2 regions of the Marinobacter adhaerens HP15 genome follow, and region 1 is predicted to be linked to the other one. Evidence: predicted binding sites of a transcription regulator. Region 1 holds the regulator's gene; the other holds the start of a gene.
The links. The regulator sigma-54, encoded in region 1, starts transcription at its own class of promoters, with help from an activator protein. The targets are predictions, from matches to a motif close to ANTGGCATNNANNTTGCTNT.

Region 1 (11,115 bases):
TGCTTCGATGGCCTGTTCCTCATCCGGCCCGTCGGCAATGAGCTCCACATCGGTTCCTTTGCTGGCGGCCAGCATCATCACCTGCATGATGTTCTTCGCGTCCACATCCCGGCCTTTGCCGCTGATACGCACGCTGCTGTCGTATTCGGATGCCGTGTTGACGAGCTTCGCAGTGGCGCGCGCATGCAGGCCCAGTTTGTTGATAATGGTAATGGGGCGGCGAATCATGGCTCGATCAGATCTCTTCCCGGGTCTGCAGGTGTGGCAGCTCGGTGTGCCGCACTTGCACATTGCTGTACCGTTGCCGGAAGTACTCACCCAACTGCTCGCACACATACACCGACCGGTGCTGGCCGCCGGTACAACCAATGGAAATGGTCATGTAGCTGCGGTTGCTGTCTGCAAAAGAGGGCAGCCAGGTATCCAGAAATGATTTCAGGTCCTCGATCATCTTCCGGCTTGCCGGTTCTTTTTCCAGAAACTCGATAACCGGCTGATCCGTCCCGACATACTTGCGGAGGCTGGTATCCCAGTAGGGGTTGGGCAGGCAGCGGACATCGAAAACGTAGTCGGAATCCAGCGGCACGCCGTGTTTGAAGCCGAATGACTGAAACAGGAGAGCCAGTTCCTGATCTTTTCGACCGACCACGCGCTGCTTGACCATGTCCCGCAGCTCGTACATGGACATGCCGGTGGTATTTACGTAAAGATCGGAAAGCTTGGAAAGGGGCTCCAGCAGTTTCTTCTCGCTGGTAATGGCTTCCCGGAGAGAGGTCCTGTCGTCACTCAACGGATGCTTTCTGCGGGTGGCGTGAAAACGCTGCAGAAGCGACTGCTCGTCGGCGTCCAGGAAGATGATTTCAACGGTAACCCCGGTTTCCTGGAGGCGCCGGTAGATCTCCTCGAAATTGGCCAGCTCGCCGGAAAGGTTCCGCGCATCGATACTGACGGCCATCTTGCCCAGTCGACCAGGCCTGGTCTGGCTGGCGGCTTCCCGTGTGAGGGGGAAGAGCAGGCCAATAGGAAGATTGTCGATGCAATAAAACCCGAGGTCCTCCAGCACATGAAGTGCGGTACTCTTGCCCGAACCGGACCTGCCACTGACGATAATCAGCTTCATGACCACCTTACCTCCACTGCAGTGAATATCAGCCGCCTGAGGCGGTCATGCGCTGGTACAGCGTGCTGGCGTCCTCGCATTGCCGGAGGCGATCACAGAATGACCGCTCGTTGAACTTCTCCGCCAGTTGGCTCAGCAGCTCAAGGTGCTCGCTCGTCGCCTCTTTTGGCACAATCAGGGCAAAGATCAGATCGACTGGCTGATTGTCGATAGCATCGAACTCCACGCTTTCTTCAAGCGTCATCAGCACACCCACCACGTGGTCCAGTCCTTCCAGGCGGCAGTGGGGAATGGCAATTCCCTGGCCAATGCCGGTGCTGCCCAGGCGCTCACGGGAAATCAGGTTGTTGAAGAGCTGGGTCTCGCTGAGCGTGTTGTCCTGATGGTTTATTTGCTCGGCAATAAACTCCAGGGCCCGTTTCTTGCTGGACGCAGCTACCCTGCAGAGGGTGAGCTCCGGCGCAAGAATGTTGTCTATGGTCAGGGATGTGTCGCTCATGGATCGACTGCATTTCCGTTAAAAAAAAGGCTGCGACACGTTACTCATGTCGCAGCTCGATTAGATGAAGTGCATGAAAACAGCGCGTTAGCGAGAGCCGTTTCCGTGCATCCGTTCTACATTCTTTTCCTTGTGCTTGAGGATCTGACGGTCGAGCTTGTCGATAAGGGCATCAATGGCCGCGTACATATCCTCGTTTTCTGCCTTTGCGTGAATCTCACCACCTACCACGTGCAATGTGGCTTCCGCAATCTGGCGCACCTTTTCCACTTCCAGAGTCACCTGGCAGTTACTGATGTGGTCAAAGTGACGCTCGAGCTTCTCGAACTTCTCTGAAACGTAATCCTTCAGTGCGGGAGTCAGTTCTACGTGATGGCCTGAAATGTTGAGTTGCATAGGCGTCTCCTGTTGTCATCATGCCGGCTCCCGGGAGCCGGTCTGGGTGCTGGCGCATTGTGCGCCGGCGAATACAGTGTTGAGTCCCGTCCCGGGGTATTCAGACCAGCCGCTTGCGTTCGTTGGACGGCGGAATGTGCATGGCCTCCCGGTACTTGGCAACGGTGCGTCGCGCAACCTTGATACCCTGTTCCCCTAGCATGGCTGCAATTTTACTGTCGCTCAACGGCTTTTTGGGTGTTTCGGCGGCAATCAGCTTCTTGATCATCGCGCGTATGGCCGTGGAAGAGCATTCTCCGCCCTCATCAGTGCTGACATGGCTGGAGAAGAAATATTTCAGTTCGAAAATACCCCTGGGGGTATGCATGTATTTCTGAGTGGTTACCCGTGAAATCGTTGATTCATGCATTTCCACCGCCTGGGCAATGTCCGAGAGAATCAACGGCTTCATTGCTTCCTCGCCGTAATCCAGGAAACCCTGCTGGTGCTCGACAATACGGGTCGCTACTTTCAGCAGGGTCTCATTGCGGCTCTGCAGGCTCTTGATAAACCACTTGGCCTCCTGCAACTGATCGCGGAGGTAGGTGTTGTCTGCACTGCTGTCTGCACGCCTTATAAGTGAAGCATAGCTGGCATTTACCCGGATGCGCGGTGCAATTTCCGGATTCAGCTCAACACGCCAGCGGCCATTGTGCTTGCGAACGATGACATCCGGAATCACGTAGTCGGGCTCGGCGCGATCAATCACGTCGCCCGGGCGCGGATTGAGGCCGGTAATCAACGCCAGGACTTCCCTGAGTTGATCTTCCTTCAGGCGGCTGCGACGCAATAGCTGGGCGTAGTCCCGGTTGCCCAGCAGGTTGATGTAGTGGGTGATCACCAGGCGTGCCTGGGCGAGCCAGGGTGTGTCCGGCGGCAGCTGGTTAAGCTGTATCAGCAGGCATTCCTGCAAATCCCGGGCAAACACGCCAGGGGGATCGAAGTGCTGGAGGCGATGCAGGACGGCTTCCACTTCATCCAGTTCAAGGGGGTCTTCTTCGTTCTCGTCCAGCAGCCCGGCGTGGATTTCTTCCAGGGGGCTGGTGAGATAGCCCCGCTCGTCCACGGCGTCCATCAGGGCGTGGGCAATGGCCTGGTCCCGCTCACTCAGGGGAGTCAGGTTGAGCTGCCATTCCAGGTGATCCTGAAGGGTCTCGGTGGGCGAGTTGCGGGTCTCGAAATCGTGATCGTTTTCATCGTCGTTGCGGGCTGCCGGGGCAGGGGCGGACTGGTAGATGTCATCCCAGGCCGTGTCGACCGGCAGATCGTCCGGAATGTTATCCGGAATCTCGTTTTCCGACGACCAGTCCGGGCCGTTCTCGGATTCGTCCCAGTCGCTGGACGGTTCCGGCGTGGTCTCGGCAGCAGACTCGGCCGCATTGGCCTCGCGCTCGTCACTCTCGGTGGACGTGTCGGTCTGATCGTCGTCCTCGGATGTCTCCAGCATGGGGTTGGATTCCAGTGCCTGCTGGATTTCCTGTTGGAGGTCGAGGGTAGATAGCTGGAGAAGCCGGATCGCCTGTTGCAGCTGGGGTGTCATGGTCAGGCTCTGACCCAGCTTTAACTGTAAGGAGGCTTTCATAACCATGGTTCAGGATCCGTCACTCATCAGCGCTTTGTGTCATAGGTCTTGAAAAAATCTTTATATGCCGGTTACTTGCCGCGGTTTTCTTTACCCTAGCAAGTTCTTTGCCGAGTTTACTTGCTACAGATCATCAAAACAATGAGCCATTCACTGTCACAGCCTGAATTCGTCCCCGAGGTAGACTTCCTTGACCTGTTGATTGGCCAGGATCGCATCGGCATTGCCGGAGGCGATGATGTGCCCGCCGGAAACAATGTACGCGTTCTCGCAGATATCGAGAGTCTCGCGCACGTTATGGTCGGTGATCAGCACGCCAATCCCTTTGTCCCGCAGATGCCGGATAATGTGTTTGATGTCGCTGACGGATATAGGGTCAACACCGGCGAAGGGCTCATCCAGCAGGATGAAAGCCGGCTCCATGGCCAGAGCCCGGGCAATTTCCACCCTTCGCCGCTCACCACCGGACAGGGCCATACCAACGCTGTCCCGTATATGGGTGATGTGGAATTCCTCCAGCAGCTCCTCGAGCTTTTTCTGCCGGTCTGCCTTGCTCAGGCCCTGCCGCGTCTCAAGGATCGCCATGATGTTGTCGCGCACAGACAGTTTGCGGAAAACCGAGGCTTCCTGTGGCAGGTAGCCGATGCCCTGACGGGCCCGACCGTGCATCGGCAGCGGCGTAATATCCCGGCTGTCGATCGTTATCCGCCCGTGATCGGCAGGTACCAGCCCCACGATCATGTAGAAACAGGTGGTTTTCCCGGCGCCGTTGGGTCCTAGCAGTCCGACAATTTCCCCGCTTCGGATTTCCAGGGAAACATCAATAACCACTTTTTTCTGTTTGTAACTTTTTGCCAGGTTACTGGCTCTCAGAACTGCCATCGGTTTCCTGTTTGTCAGTGCGTCTGTCGGCGCTGCGCGGCTGGATCACCATTTCTACCCGGCCAGTGCCATCGCCGGTCTCGGCGCCGCCTTCTGCGGTTACAACGCGGCCAGCGGTATCATAGTGAATCACGTCGCCGCGGAACAGGTTGCCATTCTGCTCAATCACCGCTTCCCGTTCAAAGGTCAGCTGGCTGTCGGTGGCGGACCAGGTAATATTCAGGGCGCGGGCGTCGGTTTCACCTTCACCTTCGCGCGCCGGCTGCCTGTATCTTGCAGGGGTTCCGGAGGCCTCGATGCGGCTCAGGCCGTCCTCAGTACGGTACAGGACCACACGCTCCGCGTTCAGGCGGGTATTGCCTTGTTCAAGTTCCACATCGCCGGTGTAAGTGGCAATGCCCTGGCCGTCGTCCAGGCGGGCGTTGTCGGCGGTAACCTTGATGGGGATGTCGGAATCAAGGTCGAAAGCCGCCACCGGGCCAGCCATTGCGACTGTCAGCAGGGCGGCCAGCAGGCTCCGGTATCGGTTAGTTTCCGGTTTCATAGCGTCCTTCCACCTGGGAGTTCAGTTCCAGAATCCGCTCGTCAATCCACGCTTTCATGCCCGTGGCCCGGGTTATGCCGGTAACGTCGCGTATTTCTACGGGTGCGTCTGTATATACCATGCCCCGGTCATTATCCAGCGTCAGTGTTGATGTTGTCAGAGTGGCGTCCCGTTCACCAATACTGCGCTGAATCCGGACATTGTCAGTGAGATAGACCAGGTTCTGGTTCTGCAGCAGGCTGCCATTCTCGGCTTCAACAATCCAGGGCAGAACATTGTCGCCGCCATACAGTTCGGCACGGGGAGACTCCATGGTGGCCAGGTTACCTTCTTCAAACTGCTCAATGCGGGGGCTGGAGAACCGGATTTTCAGCTTGCCCGATTCGTCGAATGACGTGTAATTGCCATTGACCACAAAGCCGTCCGGTTCGGCATCGCCCCGCAGCGCGGCTGCCTCATCATCAATGACCGGCGGTTCATCGCTTTGCCAGAGCAAAAAGACCGCGGCCACCACGGTGCCAGCCAGCGCCAGTGTTCGCAGCCAGGGCCGGTCCGGGAGCCAGTTCACGCCTTAAGCTCCAGGTAGGGTGCAAGCGCAGCATCCAGCTTGCCATGGGCAGTCAGCAGCAGGTCGCAGGCTTCTCGCACCGCGCCCTCGCCACCCCGGGTTCGGGTGCAGTAATCGGCATGTTGCTGCACCAGCCAGTAACCATTGGGTACGGTGATCCCCAGCCCGGCAAACCGGAGCGCCGGCAGGTCTGGCAGATCATCACCCATGTAGGCGATGGCCTCAGGGCTGAGATCCATGGTGCTGACCAGTTCCTGCAGGGCCACTTTCTTGTCCTCACGCCCCTGCATCAGGTGGGGGATGCCCAGATCCCGCATGCGCTTTTCGGTCAGGGGTGACTTCCGACCGGTAATAACGGCGACAGTAATGCCGGCTGCCATGAGTTGCTTGAGTCCCAGGCCGTCCAGGATGTTGAACGCCTTGAGTTCATCACCGTTAGCGCTGAAGTAAAGCTTGCCATCGCTCATGATGCCGTCCACATCCAGTGCGATCAGTCGAATTTTGGCGGCTTTTTCCAGCAGTGGCTCAGGCCATTGATGCTTCATGTTGAAAAACTCCTCATGGCCCATCAGATGACGCCGGCCCGCAGCAGGTCGTGCATGTTGATGGCGCCGATTAGAGCACCGCTATCGTTCGTCACGGGCAGGGCATTGATCTTCATTTCCTCCATGATATTCAGCGCTTCCGCCGCCAGATGATCAGCCTGGATGGTTTTACCATTCCGCGTCATCACCTCATTGATGGGCGTATGATGAATATCAACCGACCGGTCCAGAGTCCGGCGCAGGTCACCGTCCGTAAATATGCCGGTAAGCGTGCCTTCCCCGTTTACGACGGTGGTCATACCCAGACCTTTGCGGGAGATTTCAAGGAGAGCGCCGCTCAGGGGTGTGCCCTCGTTAACAACGGGAATCTGATCGCCTGTATGCATGATGTCGGAAACCCGAAGCAGCAGCCGGCGGCCGAGGCTGCCTCCGGGATGGGAGAACGCAAAATCCTCGGCACTGAATCCGCGGGCCTCAAGCAGTGCAACGGCCAGTGCATCCCCCATGACCAGGGTGGCCGTTGTTGAGGAGGTGGGCGCCAGGCCCAGGGGGCAGGCTTCCACCATGACGCTGACGTCCAGGTTGGCGACGGCTTCCCGGGCCAGGGTGGACGTGGCATTGCCGGTCATGCTGATCAGCGGGGCGCCCATACGTTTGATCAGGGGCAGAATCGTGACCACCTCGCTGGTGTTGCCGCTGTTGGAAATGGCGATGACAACGTCCTGCGGTGTGATCATCCCCATGTCGCCGTGGCTTGCTTCTCCGGGATGCACGAAAACGACGGTGTACCGGTGCTGGCAAGGGTGGCCGCTATCTTGTTGCCGATGTGGCCGGATTTTCCCATGCCGGTCACGACAACACGGCCCGTGCAGTTCATGATGACTTCGCAGGCACGGGTGAACTGGTCGTCGATCCGGCTTTCAAGTGCATCAATGGCGTCACGCTCGATGCGAATGGCGCGGATGGCAGAAGATCGGAAATCGTGGGCAGTCTGTTCGGTCATCGGGCTAAGGGCCTGGCTATCGGGACATTGAAAATGTGGGGCAGAGTATACCATTTTCCCCCGGCAACGATGCCCGGTTACAGGAAGTTCAGTCAAACTGATCATTGCTATCAGTACATTTTGCGCTCTTTGGATTGAGCTCCGGCGCTCCATGGCATAATGTAGCGCCTCTTTGAAAGGTAGGGACTATGGATTCACCGGCTTACATATCGCTCAAGGATGTCGTGTTCTCCCGTTCAGGGCGCCGTATCTTCGACGGTGTCAGTCTGGATATTCCCCGCGGCAAAATTACTGCCATTATGGGGCCCAGCGGAACCGGTAAAACCACGCTGCTGCGTCTTATCGGTGGTCAGCTCAAGCCAGATTCCGGCAGTGTCATGGTGGACGGCCACGAGGTGCCAAAGCTCAAACGCAAGGCTCTCTACAGTCTTCGCGAACGGATGGGCATGCTCTTTCAGAGCGGGGCTCTGTTTACCGACCTGACTGTCTTTGAGAACGTTGCCTTTCCGCTCCGCGTGCATACCAAGTTGCCGGAAGACATGATCCGCGACATTGTTCTGATGAAGCTGGAAGCTGTTGGCCTGCGCGGCGCTCGCCAGCTGATGCCTTCGGAGTTGTCCGGGGGGATGACCCGCCGGGTTGCCCTGGCCCGCAGTATTGCCCTGGATCCTGAACTGATCATGTACGACGAACCCTTCGCCGGCCAGGATCCGATTGCCATGGGCGTGCTGGTCAAGCTGATACGGGATCTGAACAGCTCCATGGGACTGACCAGTGTGCTGGTCTCCCACGACGTACCCGAATCCCTGAGCATATGCCATTACGCCTGCATTATTTCGGATGGCAAGGTAATCGGTGAGGGCACACCGGAGGAGCTCCGGGAGCATCCTTCCGGGAAGGTCCAGCAATTTTTGCAGGGGCAGCCGGATGGCCCGGTGCCGTTCCATTATCCGGCCGAAGGCGCCGCCAGTGACTTCGGCCTGTCGGGAGGTGCCTCTTGATTGACAGAATAGCGGCATTCGGACGCCTGGGGCTGGATATCGTTTCTTCATTCGGTCGTTCCGGTCGTTTCTTGGCGGGCGTTCTGGGCGGTGTTCCCCGCCCGGCAACGGGCTTCCCGCTTCTGATGAAACAGATTTATGCCGTTGGCGTGCTCTCTCTGGCCATTGTTGTGGTGTCGGGCCTGTTTATCGGCATGGTGCTGGGGCTTCAGGGGTACACTATTCTGAGCGACTACGGCTCGGAAGCGGCCATCGGCCAGATGATTGCGCTGACCCTGGTACGTGAGCTTGGCCCGGTGGTGACCGCATTGCTGTTTGCCGGCCGCGCGGGTTCGGCTCTGACGGCAGAGATTGGCTTGATGAAAGCGACCGAACAGCTGTCCAGCATGGAAATGATGGGCGTGGACCCGCTGCGGCGTGTCATTGCGCCTCGCCTCTGGGCCGGGTTTATTGCCATGCCGGTACTGGCGGTGATTTTCTCGGTGGTCGGCATCTGGGGCGGTATGCTTGTGGGTGTGGACTGGCTGGGTGTGTTTGAAGGCTCCTTCTGGGGCAACATGCAGTCGTCTGTGGATTTTGTGGATGATGTCTTGAACGGCGTCATCAAAAGCGTTGTTTTTGGTTTTGTTTGCGCCTGGATCGCGGTGTACCAGGGCTATGACTGCGTGCCGACATCGGCAGGTATCAGTTCGGCGACCACCAAGACGGTGGTGTACTCATCGCTGGCGGTGCTGGGGCTGGATTTTGTACTGACCGCTGTCATGTTTGGCGATTTCTGAAACATCGATCAACGAGATATTACCGGAGCCTGAAATGGCACAGAGAACCACTGAAATCGTAGTTGGCCTGTTCATGATCGCAGGCTGCGCAGCCCTGCTTTTCCTGGCGCTGCAGGTTAGCGGGCTGTCGCCGAAGTCGGCCGAGAGCACCTATACCATTTACGCCAATTTTAACGATACGGGCGGGCTTACGCCCCGCGGTCGGGTCTCAATGGCCGGGGTAACGGTTGGCACCATCGAATCCATCAGCCTGAACACGGAAACCTTCCAGGCTCGGGTCGAGATGTCGATTCATTCGGATGTGGACAATATCCCGTCGGACAGTTCCGCAGTTATACGTACATCCGGCCTGCTCGGCGAGCAGTACATTGATATATCGATTGGCGCCGAGATGGATTCGCTGAAAGAGGGCGATACCTTCTATTCGACACAGTCGGCCATGAACCTGGAGCGGCTGATCAGCAACTTTGCATCGGGCCGTTGATTCGGGCCGGAAAGATCAAACAGGAGATCCTGATGTTTGCACTGAGACACCACATTCTGATCGGCCTCTTCATGGCCCTGGCTCTGGTCGCGCCGACCCAGGCGAGTGAAGCTGAGGAGCTTCGCAAGTATGTGGACGCCAATACCCAGCGGTTGGTGGACAAGCTGAACGAGGAGCGTGGACTCTACGAGCGGGATCCAGAGGCTTTTTATAAAAGCATGGATGAGGCTCTGACCGATTTTGTCGACTTCCGCCGCATCGCTGCCAGGGTGATGGGTCGTTACGCACGCCAGACGACGTCTGAGCAACGAGACGAGTTCGTGGCCAAGTTCAAGCGCAGTCTGTTTGACAGCTACGCCCAGGCTCTGGTTAATGCCGAGAATTTCGAAATCCAGGTCAAGGAGGCGACCATCAACCCCCAGAGTGACGACCGAGCCTCTGTGCAGATGGAAGTGATCAGTGCCTCCGGTAATCGCTACCCGGTGACCTATTCAATGTACAAGACAGCGGAAGGCAAGTGGCTGATGGAAAACGTCATTGTTGAAGGCGTCAACATAGGCCTGGCTTTCCGGGATCGATTCGGCCAGGAAATGGAAGAAAACCGCGGTCAGATCCAGGCGGTGATTGATGGGTGGAGCGACGCTGTTGAAAGTCTGAACCTCAATCAGGAAGTCAACAAATCATGACCACCGGCTCGCCTGTGGTTCAACTCCTGGACGGCGTGCTTGTCGTTACCGGTGAAGTGAACACAGACACTGTGGTCGGCTTGAGAAAGCAGGGTGAGAAGCTGATCCGTTTGGCTTCTGCCGATCTGGTCGTCGACCTCGATGGACTGGTGACGGCCCACAGTGCTGTTCTCTCCATGCTGCTCTGCTGGCAGCGCCTGGCGCATCAGGCAGGCGTTGCCCTTTCGTTTCGTGGCGTCAGCGGCCGTCTGGCCTCGCTGGCAGCCCTGAGCAATCTTGATGATCAGCTTGAGGGGTTTGGTCCGGAAGCCGTCCATCCCGCCCACTGATTTTTCCGACCTCGCTCCCTTTGTTGACCGGACGCTAAAGCTGACCCGAGCGCCGGAATTGGTTACAATCTCGCCCCTGATTTCAAAACACCCGAGGATTTTCTATGGATGCCGCCCAAGTCACCGAGCTGGTCAAAGAAGCGTTGCCCGGCTGTGAAGTTCAGGTACAGGTTGATGGTACCCATTACCTGGTCGTCGTGGTGGGTGACGTATTCGAAGGCCTGCCGACTATCAAGCGCCAGCAGTTGATCAACAAGGCGCTGTTCCAGCAGATCATGGATGGCTCGATTCACGCCCTTCATCCAAAAGCATTTACTCCGGCCGAATGGGCTGAGCGCCAGGGCTGAACGGCCCGGACAAAACAGGATATTTATTGTGGATAAACTTCTGATCAGAGGCCGCAAGCCTCTGGATGGTGAAATCCGGATTTCCGGTGCCAAGAACGCCGCACTGCCGATCCTCGCAGCAACTCTGCTGGCGGATGAGCCGGTAACCGTAGGCAATCTACCGCACCTGCACGACGTAACCACCATGATCGAGCTTCTGGGTCGCATGGGTGTTGAAGTGATCATTGATGAGAAAATGAGCGTGGAAATCCATGCCAACACCATCAAACACTTCCATGCCCCTTACGAGCTGGTGAAAACCATGCGGGCCT
Region 2 (11,115 bases), 1.0 Mb from region 1:
ATCCGGGCCGAGACGATCATTAACGGCCTCGACCACCCTGCGAGCCGTTGTGAAATCCGGGCGCAGCAGATGAAAGGTTATGGTGTCGCCCTGACTGAATGGCGAAGCCACCTCCCGCTCAATCGTGGCGCCATTGGGAATCCGCCCAACGCTGGGAACGTTCACGGTGATTCGGGAACCGTCCTGTCCCTGAGCACCGAAGCCACCCACCACCAGACTGCCCTGGGCCATGGCATAGACCTGTCCATCAGCACCTTTCAGTGACGTCATCAGCAAGGTTCCGCCGCGCAGACTGTCGGCGTTGCCGATGGACGACACAGTAATGTCGATTTCCTGCCCCGCTTTGGCGAAGGGCGGCAATGTCGCACTCACCGTAACGGCCGCGACATTGGCAAGATTCGGGTTGACGCCTTCCGGAAGCGTCACGCCGAACTGGTTCATCATGTTCCTGAAGGTCTGATTGGTAAACGGCGCCTTGTCACCGGTTCCATCAAGACCAACCACCAGGCCATATCCCACCAACTGGTTGTTGCGGACACCCTTGATTCGGGAAAGATCCTTCAGGCGGTCTGCCAAAACCGGGGCAGAAACCACAGCCAGGGCAAGAACCCAGACAATGACACGGCGCAAGCTCATAGCGGCCACCACTCACTGTTAAAGAAGCGAGCCAGCCAGCCCATCTGGTTTGCCTGGTCAAAATCACCAGTGCCTCCATAGGCGAACCGGGCGTCCGCAATGCGATTGGATGCCACCGTGTTATCAGGCTGGATATCCTGGGGGCGTACCAGACCCGTCAGTCGGATGTATTCATCACCATTGGTCAACGACAGCCATTTCTCGCCACGAATACGAAGAACACCATTCGGCAATACTTCGGTCACCGTAACCGTGATGCTGCCGGCGAGGCTGTTGCTCTGATCTGCTTCTGCCGCGCCCTGGAAATCCCGCTCGTGGTTGAACGACGTGTTTATCCCAAAGTTGTCCTTGCCCAGAATGGTCGGGTTCGGCAAGGTCGTTTCATTGTCCTTGGTGATGCTGGTCTCGGCATTTTTGCTGGCGCTGGTGGATTCCTGCAGATTCACGGTCAGCACATCACCCACGTTCAACGCCACGGTATCGCCGTAGAAGTTGTAGTTTCGGGAAACCTGGTAAATAGATCCCGAAGCGCTATCACGCTGCATCATGGCCTGGGGACGAACCGGCGCAAACTCCGGGTCATCCGGAACTGCCCGCGGGCGACTCATCGCTGTGCACCCCTGCAACAGGATCAGAAGCATCACAATCACCAGAGTACTGGCGCTTCGCACTGTCCTATGGGTTGTCATCAGTTTCATGACCTCACCTCTGGCCGCATTAGCCGATGTTCTGAGTGATGAACTGGAGCATCTGGTCGGTTGTGGAAACCACCTTCGAGTTCATCTCGTAGGCACGCTGGGTGGTAATCATGTTCACCAGCTCCTCCACCACCTCAACGTTGGACGACTCCACGGAGCCCTGCTCGATACTGCCGAGTCCGGCCAGCCCGGGTTCACCTTCTGCAGGATCGCCACTGGCGTTGGTCGCCTTGAACAGGTTGTTGCCGATGGCCTGCAGGCCCTGGGGGTTGATGAAATCCACCAACGTAATCTGGCCCAGGTTTACCGGTGCTGCCTGATCGTCCGTTACCGCCGTCACGGTGCCATCTTTACCAATAGTGATATTGGTGGCGTTCTCCGGCACGTTGATGGCGGGCTCCAGAGGGTAGCCATCCGGGTTCACCACATCGCCATCAGCGTTGAGCTGGAACTGGCCGTCGCGGGTGTAGGCGATCTGGCCATCAGGCAACTGCACCTGCAGGAAACCACGGCCATTGATGGCCATATCCAGGGGCTGCTCGGTAATCTGCAGGTTGCCCTGGGAAAATTGCTTGGCCGTACCCACAACCCGCACACCAGTGCCCAACTGCAAGCCGGAAGGCAGTTCCGAGTTCTGGGTTGTCAGACCACCGGGCTGCCGGTTGATCTGGTACAGAAGATCCTGAAACACGGCTCTGTCCCGCTTGAAGCCAGTGGTGTTGACGTTCGCCAGGTTGTTGGAAATGGTGGACATGTTGGTGTCCTGAGCGCTCAACCCGGTCTTGCTGACCCATAGTGCTGGATGCATGCTGCTTACTCCTTGCCGGGGGCTGTCAGGCGGCCATTTTTTGCCGCTTCAGGCCCGCCAGGCCAATGTGTTCAGTCGTTACTTAAAGGTTCTGCAACAGCCGTGCCGTTGCTTCGGAATTCTCGTTCGCGGTGGTCATTACCTTCACCTGCATCTCGTATTGCCGGGACAGCTGGAGGTTGGAGATCATCTCTTCCACCGCGTTTACGTTGGAGCTTTCAAGGAATCCTGAGGCAACCCGCTGGTTTGCATCCGGTGGCTCGGGCCCATCCAGAGCCTGATCCGGCTTTCGGCGCATGTGTCCGTCAAGACCTTTCTCGAGGGCTTCCGGCGGCGGGCTGACCAGCTTCAGCCGGTCCACTTCAACCAGCTGGTCCGGTGGCCCACCGACAGGAACAATTGAGACAGTGCCATCGGCGCCAATCTCGACATTGTCGAAAGGAGGCAGCGCGACCGGCCCACCGTTGCCAAGCACCAGTTCGCCATTGGCAAGGCGCACCAGGCCGTTGACATCCACCTGGAGACTGCCACTGCGGGTGAAGACTTCCTCGCCCTGATCGTTCTGAATGGCAAGCCATCCCTCACCTTCCACAGCCACATCCAGTTTGCGCCCTGTTTCCATCAATGCCCCGGCGGACAGGTCCGTGCCGGGCCTCTCTGTCATGGCATAGGCACGAGTCGGGTGGTGTTCCCCGTAGACAGGCATACTGCGGGCCTGGGCGAAGTCTTTCTTGAAGCCGGTGGTACTGACGTTCGCCAGGTTATTGGCATGGGCCTGCTGGGCCAGCATATTCTGCTTGGCGCCAGACATACCGATGTAGAGGGCTTTGTCCATGGGAAAACTCCTGCCGGAATTTTGACTGTTTCCAGTCTTCCTGCAGGAGTCATGCCATTTTCGCTAAAATGCGGGATTAACGGAGGTTGATGATGGTCTGGGTGACCGCATCGGAGGTTTCAATGGTCTTGGCGTTGGCCTGATAGTTCCGCTGGGCGATGATCAGGTTAACCAGTTCCGCCGACAAGTCCACGTTGGACTCCTCCACCGAGCTGGCCTTGATAGAGCCCAGCGTGCCGGTATCCGGGGCACCAATGATCGGCTGACCGGATTCGAACGTTTCCACCCAGGACGTATCGCCTACGGGAGACAGACCGTTGGTGTTATTGAACGAGGCCAACGCGACCTGGCCCAGAGCCTGGGATTGGCCGTTGGTGTATCGGGCAAACAGAACACCTTGATCCGATACGTCCAGTCCAGAGAGCCGGCCAGTGGTATAGCCATTCTGCTGTTGGTCGTTCACGCCAAACGCAGCGCCATATTGCGTTGTGCCACTGAGATTGATCACAAAAGCCGATGTTGTCGGTGGCTCAGGAATGGGTGTTACTACCACCTCGCCGGCAGCAGGAGGGCCATCCGCCCCATTTGGCTGGCCGTCGCTGTCTTTGGGTATCCAGTCATCAATAACGATTTCGCCACTGGGGTCGCCATCGATCGACTGAAGAGCACCGTCCTGATCGAATCTTGCAGTGTAGGGGGTCACGTCGGTGCCACCAACAAACTCGCCATCAATCTGGGCATACACCGACCATTCGCTCACCCCGACACCATTGCCTGGGGACGGATTCTTCACAAAGAACTGTGTGAGTTCGTGGGAATTACCCAGGCTGTCGTAGATCGTGGTGGATGTAGCGTGGTTATAGGTACGCTGATCCAGCGGATTGAATTGATTGGTGACGCGGATTGGTGACGCGTTGAACGCAACCTCAAAATCATTGTCAGCGGTGGTTGATGTGATTCCCGCCACCGACCGGTCCGCAGTCACGTTGACATCACCTTCGACGGTGCCGGTATCGCCGTTGCCATTGCCATCGGCAAAGGTAAAGTCGAGCGTCTCACCCTGGTTATGAATCACTCGCAGAACATCGCTGCCCCCGCCTCCGGTGACAATCGAGGCGGAAATTGCGGTCTCGCTGGAGTTGTTGATTGAATCAACCAGATCCTGCAGGGAATTGATATTTGACGTGTCCAGGGTCAGCGGCGAACCATTGATATCGAGGCTGAATGAAAACGAACTGGCGCCGGAGATGAAGGCGTCATCAAGAGCCGGCGTGCCGTCGAAAGTCGCTGTCGTCGTGGCCGAAGCACTCAATCCAGGCGCATCGTTTATAGTGGAGGCCGCTTCACGGGCACTGGCTGCAGGGTCAATATTCACATTGAAGGCAGGCGAGCCGTCCGAATACTGCACATCAAAGCTCTCGCCCTGTATGGAAGCAAGAGTGAGAGGCCCGACATCCCGAACACGGGTTTCCAGCACGGACTCCCTGGAATCAAGATTCAGATCGGAGTCGAGGTTTGTCGTCCTTCTCGGAGCCAGGTTGTCTGTTGCAATCTGCAAATCTCCCCGGATGCCAGACAAGTTGCCGTCCTCGTCCGCGGTGTATCCCTGTACCCGCATATTCTGATTGTTCGTTACATAGCCTTCCTTATCAATGCCGAACTGTCCTGCGCGGGAATAACGAATCTCGCCGCCGTTGTTCAGGATAAAAAAACCATCGCCGGCAATCGCCATGTCCAGGCCATTGTCAGTGAAGCTGATGTTGCCCTGCCCAAAAGACTGCTTAACGTCCTGAACCCGGACACCGTCGCCGATCGGGTTGGTGCCTGCGCTCAGGAACCCGCTTGCGTATAGATCGCCAAACTGCGCCTTGCTGCCTTTGAAGCCGACGGTGCTGGCGTTTGCAATATTGTTGCCGGTGACGTCCAGATCCACCGATGCCGCACGAAGGCCGCTCAAACCTGTATTAAATGCCATGGTTCACCCCTTGGTGTTTCACCGGTCTCAGTTAATTTGTTTCACGTCAGACAAGGCGATGGAGCCCATGCCTGCAAGATTCAGGGTTATCGAGCCGCCCTGGCCCAGGGATACGCTGTCCACATTAGCGCTCACCATAGTGCCCAGCTGCTGCGGGCCATCTGGATAGGAGGCTTCTGCCACAATGCGGTAGGGCCCCGGCGGCAAGGGATTGCCGTTACCGTCCTGGCCGTCCCAGCGGAAGGACACAACACCTGCCTGGCTGCTGCCCATGTCGATTTGCCGCACCCGCTCGCCATTCTGCCCTTCGATAGACAGGCGGAGCCCACCTGTCGAAGCTGGCACTTGAATGGTTCCGGTAATTTCACCTTCGGCACCAAGGATCCCGATCTGGGAAGGTGCCAGCACGGTTTTACCCACCATGGCCGACGCTTGTAGCGCCTGGGTGGATCGGAACTGCCCAACCACATCCTCAACCGTGCCGGAGAGGTTTTGCATCTCCTCCAGTGAGCTGAACTGTGCAAGCTGGGAGATAAACTCGCCGTTTTCCTGGGGCTCCAGCGGGTTCTGGTTTTTCAATTGCGCCAGCATCAATTCCATGAATTCGTTCCGGCCCAGCTCACTGGTGCCCTGGCCGCCATTCTGTTGCTTCAGCTGGTACTGGCTCAGAACATCCGATGCGTCTGTTGCATTTACTGCAGTCATGTTGTGCTCCTCACCCTGTTACTGCTGACCAAGAGTCAGAATGCGCTGCATCATGGACTTGGCTGTGTTCATGACATCCACATTCATCTGGAAACTTCTGGACGACGACATCATGTCCGCCATCTCTTCGACCACATTCACATTCGGGTAGAAGACATAACCATCTTCGTTGGCCGCCGGGTGATGGGGCTCGTAACGCATCTGAAGCTCCGCATCACTCTCGACAATACCGTCAACCCTCACGCCGGCACCTGGCCCCTCATCGGCAGCCATGGGCAAGCCTCCCTGCCCGGGATTCATCAGAGACTGCTGAATCGCCGAGAAAACCGGCTTCCGGGCACGATAGGTTTCCCCCGTGCTGGAACTCGCCGTTTCTGCATTGGCAATGTTGGACGCGGTTGTATTCAGCCGCAGTGATTGCGCGGTCATGCCGGAACCGGCGATGTCAAAAATGCTGCCCAGTGACATGAAAATTCTCCTTCGCTAATCCTGTGACTGCGGCTTATTCGCCCTTGAGGGCTTTGGTCAAACCGCTGAACTTGCTGTTCAAAAACTGGAAGCTGGCCTGGAAATCCATGGCGTTGCGCATAAACCGGGTCTGCTCCTGCTGGGCGTCTACCGTATTGCCGTCAACCGACGGCTGATGGGGAACCCGATACATCAAATCGCTTTCCGACGCCGATGGCGAGGTATCCATGTGCGCGTCATGGGTTTTGGCCATCTGGAATCCGCTGACCTGCTCCTGGGCCTTCTGCATCATTGCCTGGAAATCCAGATCCCGCGCTTTGAAACCCGGGGTGTCGGCGTTCGCCAGGTTGTTTGCCAGCACTTCGGCGCGTTTAACACGCGCTTCAACCGCGTGTTGATGAATGCCCAGAGCCGAATCAAACGTAATTGCCATGTTGCCTCCCGAAAACTGCACTGGTATGCCGAGCTGTTTTTGCCGGCTGTGCTCTTTGACAGGACTAAAGCAAGCTGAATGCCAGAATTATGGTCAGGTGTTAATTTGTCAGGAAACCCAGTGTTGGCAGGCCCTGCAGAGAATCCGAGTAGCGGTTACGGGAAAGGAGAAAGGAAGAGGGCAAGAAAAAGCGGCAAGCTGCTTCCCCCGGCAGAAGCCGGGGGTATTCAACAAGGTCTCAGGGCCAATGACTCACAAACTCGTCCACCGCCGGTCTGGGCACAGACGGCTTGGATGCCGAGACCGTACCGGTGTAGAGAAAGCCAACAATCTGTTCATGCTCTTCCAGGCCCAACCCCTGGTGAACCGAGGAGTGGTAGGCAACGCCGCCTGTTCTCCACATCACGCCGAAACCGGCATCCTGAAGGGCAAGCTCAACAAAACTCATGCCGGCAGCTGCCGACATGACCTGCTCGATTTCCGGTACTTTGGGATGCGTCCTGGGCGACGCGATACCAACTATGACCATGGGTGCGCGAAGGGGGGCACGCCGGAGCTTCTCGATTTCTTTCTCATCGCTGTTATTGGCACAGGTGGACGCAAACAGCTCTCCCAGGGCTTCAAGGCCTTTACCCTCGATCACCAGATAGCGCCAGGGCCTGAGCAGTGCATGGTCCGGTGCACGCGCCGCGCAGGAAAAGGCCCTTTCGAGGGTTGTCGAATCCGGCGCGGGTGATTCCAGCCTCGGTTCAGAGGAGCGGTTCAGGAGGAAATCGGTAACTGCGGTCATATCTGCTCGCTGTTTAAAGACTGTTGAAATATGGGTACGAACACAATTCATGGCTGTGAATTGTGGGTTCTACGTAATGCTGTTAACCTTTAGTCGTAGTCGGGTCTACCAACAATTATAAATGACGCGGTCGTACAACGTTGAGTGGCAACACAATGAGCAACCAGCAATCCTTCAATAACTTTTCCGAATTCTATCCGTACTACCTCGAAGAGCACAGCGACGTCACCTGTCGCCGCTTGCATTTCGCTGGAAGTCTCCTGGTCCTGATAGTCGCCGTATGGGCTCTGACTTCAGGCAAGCTGTTGTGGCTTCTGGCCTTGCCGGTTATAGGCTATGGCTTTGCGTGGGTTGGTCATTTCAAGTTTGAAAAAAATCGCCCCGCTACCTTCAAATATCCACTGTACAGCCTTATGGGTGACTGGGTCATGTTCCGCGACATGCTCATTGGCAGGATCCGTTTCTGAAATGATGAGTGCCCCGGCAGACCTGCGTAATGCCAGTAGCTCAGCTGGCAGAGCCCTCTCGTCCGAGGCGGCGGGCAACCCGATCGCCATTCCCCCGATGCCCGATTACAATGGCCGGGTACTGGCATACACCTCAACCGCCGCCATTATCGTAACCGGCGTTCTCCAGGGCGCCTTTCCGCAATGGCTTCTCTGGCTGGTTGCCGGGGCCCTCACCTGGCCCCACATCGCCCATGCCCTGACTCGCCGCACTTTCCTCAGGAATTCGCCACGCATCCGTCAGAAAATGCTGATATTTGATTGCGTGGTTGGTGGCGCTTTCATTGGTTGCATCGGGCTGATCGTCATCCCCTCCCTCGCCGTTGCACTGATGCTGATGTTCAGTTGCCTGATTGTTGGTGGTATCCGTCAGTGGGTCCTGGGCACCGGCTTCATGGCGGCCTCCATTGCGGGGGCGGTTGCGATCGTCGGCCCGGCAGACGGACCACACTCGCCCCTGCTGACCAGCATCGTGTCGATTTTATCCACCGGGCTTTATATATGCGTTACGGCTTACTATTCCCACCAGCAGGCACGGGCGTTGATGCTGGCAAAGACCCAGATCCAGAACCAGCGGGAGCAGTCCATCGCGCTTTCACACAAACTGTCCAAATATCTCTCGCCTCAAGTCTGGCAGTCGATCTTCACCGGTGAGCGGGACGTGAGACTGGAAACCCAGCGCAAGAAACTGGCGGTGTTTTTCTCTGACATCAAAGGCTTCACCGAGTTGTCTGAGGAAATGGAACCCGAAGCACTGACCGAACTGCTGAATCACTATTTCAATGAAATGTCGGAAGTTGCTCTCAAGTATGGCGGCACCATCGACAAGTTCGTTGGTGATTCCATCATGGTGTTCTTTGGCGACCCAACCAGCCGTGGCCAGAGGGAGGACGCATTTGCCTGTGTCTCCATGGCCATCGAGATGCGCAAGCATATGAAAATCATGCGACAGAAATGGCGCAGCCAGGGCATAAAGACCCCGCTGGAAATCCGCATGGGAATTAGCACCGGTTATACCACGGTTGGTAACTTTGGCGCCGAGAACCGGATGGATTACACGATTATCGGCAAGGAAGTAAACCTGGCCAGCCGGCTTGAGTCCCTGGCGGAGCCGGGCGAAATCCTCGTTTCCTACGAAACCTTCGCGCTGATCAAGGACAAGATCATGTGCAGAGACAAGGGCGAGATTACCGTGAAGGGCTTTGGCAAGCCGGTGCCGATTTACGAAGTGGTCGACTTCCGGCGCGATATGGGCCCCAACCGAAGCTTCCTGGAACACGAACATAGCGGCTTCGCCATGTATCTCGATTCGGACAAGATCACCGAGAAAGAGCGGCAGGCCATCCTGACCGCTCTGGAAGATGCTGCAGATCGCCTGCGGCGGGAAGAGGATGTTTCCTGAGGCGCTTCCCTGCGCTCAAACAGAATCCTGCTACTGACGTATCAACCTTGGGCCGGCATCCCCGCCGGTTTCCGTGCTTCGCCACGGATTGATATCCAGCCCGCCCCGCCGTGTATACCGGGCAACCACGGTAAGCGACTCCGGGTTGCATCGCCCCATCAGATCGGTAAACACCGTTTCCACGCAATGCTCGTGGAAATCCTGTTTCTGCCGGAAGCTCACCACGTAACGCAACAAACCGCCCCGATCGATTTTCGGTCCGGTGTAGCTTATGAGGAGTGTCGCCCAGTCAGGCTGGCCGGTTACCGGGCAGTTGCTCTTCAGCAGATGGGAGCAGAGCCGTTCTGTCACCACCTCCCCACTCGCTGAAAGCGCCTCAGGCGCGTATTCAAAAACCACTTCGCTGACCGGCTCGTCATCAATGAGCTCGAAGCCCTCCGGCCGGCCAATCGCTTCACCGGATTCGTCGACGCTCAACAGATTCACCTGAACAGCACCGCCGCAGGCGCTGGAAAGATCCTGGGTAATCACCTCCGCGACCTGCTCCCGAGAAGAGTAGACCGCCTGGTTCAACGAATTCAGGTACAGCTTGAGCGATTTGGACTCAATGATTGCGGGCGAGGCCGCCGGAAAAACAATCTCCGCCCAGGCCACTTCCGGCACGCCGCTTGGACGCAGCCAGGAGATTTCCCAGGCCTGCCACAGATCCTCGCCAAACCAGGGCCAACGGCCATCCTCCAGACCAAGGCGGCGGCGATTTTCCTCTCTCGCCACCGGGAAAAGCAGCCCAGGATCGTAGCTGTCCGGGTAGTCGCTTGTCTTGCCAAGCGGGGCGTCGTTAAGTGCCATAGTGGTTCCTGAAATCAGTGGCGAATGCCTTTACCACGCTCCAGCATTCTGAGAGCAATGAATGCCAGTACGGAGATGAAAACCAGAATCATACCAAGAGAGACAAACGGATTAACGTCTGACACGCCCAGAATGCCGTACCGGAAGCCGTTGACCATGTAGAGGATAGGGTTGGCCATGGATACGCCCTGCCAGAACCCCGGCAGTAAATCGATGCTGTAGAACACGCCGCCCAGATACGTCAACGGCGTCAACACGAACGTGGGCACAATGGAGATGTCATCAAACTTGGTCGCCAACATGGCGTTGATAAAGCCACCCAGGGCAAACAGTGCCGAAGTCAGAAATACCGTCAGAACCATCATTGGCAAGTTGTGGATGGACAGGCGGGTAAACGCCAGTGACAACAGCGTGACAATCAGCCCGATGCCGAGGCCTCGCGCCATGCCACCGGTTACATAGCCGGCCAGGATTACCCAGTTCGGCACCGGCGACACCAGAAGCTCCTCGATACTGCGCTGGAACTTCATGGAGAAAAATGAGGACACCACATTGGCATAGGAACTGGTGATCACCGACATCATGATCAGCCCAGGCACAATGAAAGACATGTAGTCGAAGCCGCCCATCTCCCCGATACGGGAACCGATGAGGTTGCCGAAAATAATGAAATACAGGGTCATGGTGACCGCGGGCGGCAACAGGGTTTGCGCCCAGATGCGGGTAAACCGGCGTATCTCCCGGACAACGATGGTACTGAAGGCGGTGAAGAGCGCTTGTGGCGTCATGCTGCACCCTCCACGGTTTGAGTTGACTCCGCAGCGTTCTCTTCGACCATGCGAATAAACAGTTCCTCCAGCCGGTTGGCCTTGGTCCTCATGCTGACCACTTTTATGCCCAACCGTTCAAGCTCCACGAACACCTGGTTGAGCCCCTGCCCTTTCTGCACTTCCACCTCGAGTGCACCTTCTCCGTCCAATCGAGTCGGGAAACCATTCAGTTCAGGCGCG

Region 2: the regulator sigma-54 is predicted to act here: its motif matches at 6,625-6,644, upstream of flgB (flagellar basal body rod protein FlgB).

The regions. Positions count from the first base shown of each region.
Region 1 is NC_017506.1:2,572,431-2,583,545, reverse strand. It holds gene HP15_RS12210 (HPr family phosphocarrier protein) at 1-228, opposite strand, end outside; gene rapZ (RNase adapter RapZ) at 236-1,120, opposite strand; gene ptsN (PTS IIA-like nitrogen regulatory protein PtsN) at 1,149-1,619, opposite strand; gene hpf (ribosome hibernation promoting factor) at 1,707-2,015, opposite strand; gene HP15_RS12190 (RNA polymerase factor sigma-54) at 2,116-3,636, opposite strand; gene lptB (LPS export ABC transporter ATP-binding protein) at 3,793-4,518, opposite strand; gene lptA (lipopolysaccharide transport periplasmic protein LptA) at 4,496-5,062, opposite strand; gene lptC (LPS export ABC transporter periplasmic protein LptC) at 5,046-5,630, opposite strand; gene kdsC (3-deoxy-manno-octulosonate-8-phosphatase KdsC) at 5,627-6,175, opposite strand; partial or broken gene HP15_RS12165 (KpsF/GutQ family sugar-phosphate isomerase) at 6,199-7,178, opposite strand; gene HP15_RS12160 (ABC transporter ATP-binding protein) at 7,367-8,179, shown strand; gene mlaE (lipid asymmetry maintenance ABC transporter permease subunit MlaE) at 8,176-8,958, shown strand; gene mlaD (outer membrane lipid asymmetry maintenance protein MlaD) at 8,993-9,442, shown strand; gene HP15_RS12145 (MlaC/ttg2D family ABC transporter substrate-binding protein) at 9,475-10,128, shown strand; gene HP15_RS12140 (STAS domain-containing protein) at 10,125-10,457, shown strand; gene HP15_RS12135 (BolA family protein) at 10,562-10,804, shown strand; gene murA (UDP-N-acetylglucosamine 1-carboxyvinyltransferase) at 10,833-11,115, shown strand, end outside.
Region 2 is NC_017506.1:1,538,033-1,549,147, reverse strand. It holds gene HP15_RS07400 (flagellar basal body P-ring protein FlgI) at 1-636, opposite strand, end outside; gene flgH (flagellar basal body L-ring protein FlgH) at 633-1,325, opposite strand; gene flgG (flagellar basal-body rod protein FlgG) at 1,354-2,142, opposite strand; gene HP15_RS07385 (flagellar basal body rod protein FlgF) at 2,225-2,977, opposite strand; gene HP15_RS07380 (flagellar hook protein FlgE) at 3,054-4,952, opposite strand; gene HP15_RS07375 (flagellar hook assembly protein FlgD) at 4,980-5,657, opposite strand; gene flgC (flagellar basal body rod protein FlgC) at 5,676-6,125, opposite strand; gene flgB (flagellar basal body rod protein FlgB) at 6,160-6,558, opposite strand; gene HP15_RS07360 (nitroreductase family protein) at 6,797-7,348, opposite strand; gene HP15_RS07355 (Mpo1-like protein) at 7,504-7,815, shown strand; gene HP15_RS07350 (adenylate/guanylate cyclase domain-containing protein) at 7,913-9,256, shown strand; gene queF (NADPH-dependent 7-cyano-7-deazaguanine reductase QueF) at 9,287-10,105, opposite strand; gene HP15_RS07340 (ABC transporter permease) at 10,120-10,893, opposite strand; gene HP15_RS07335 (ABC transporter ATP-binding protein) at 10,890-11,115, opposite strand, start outside.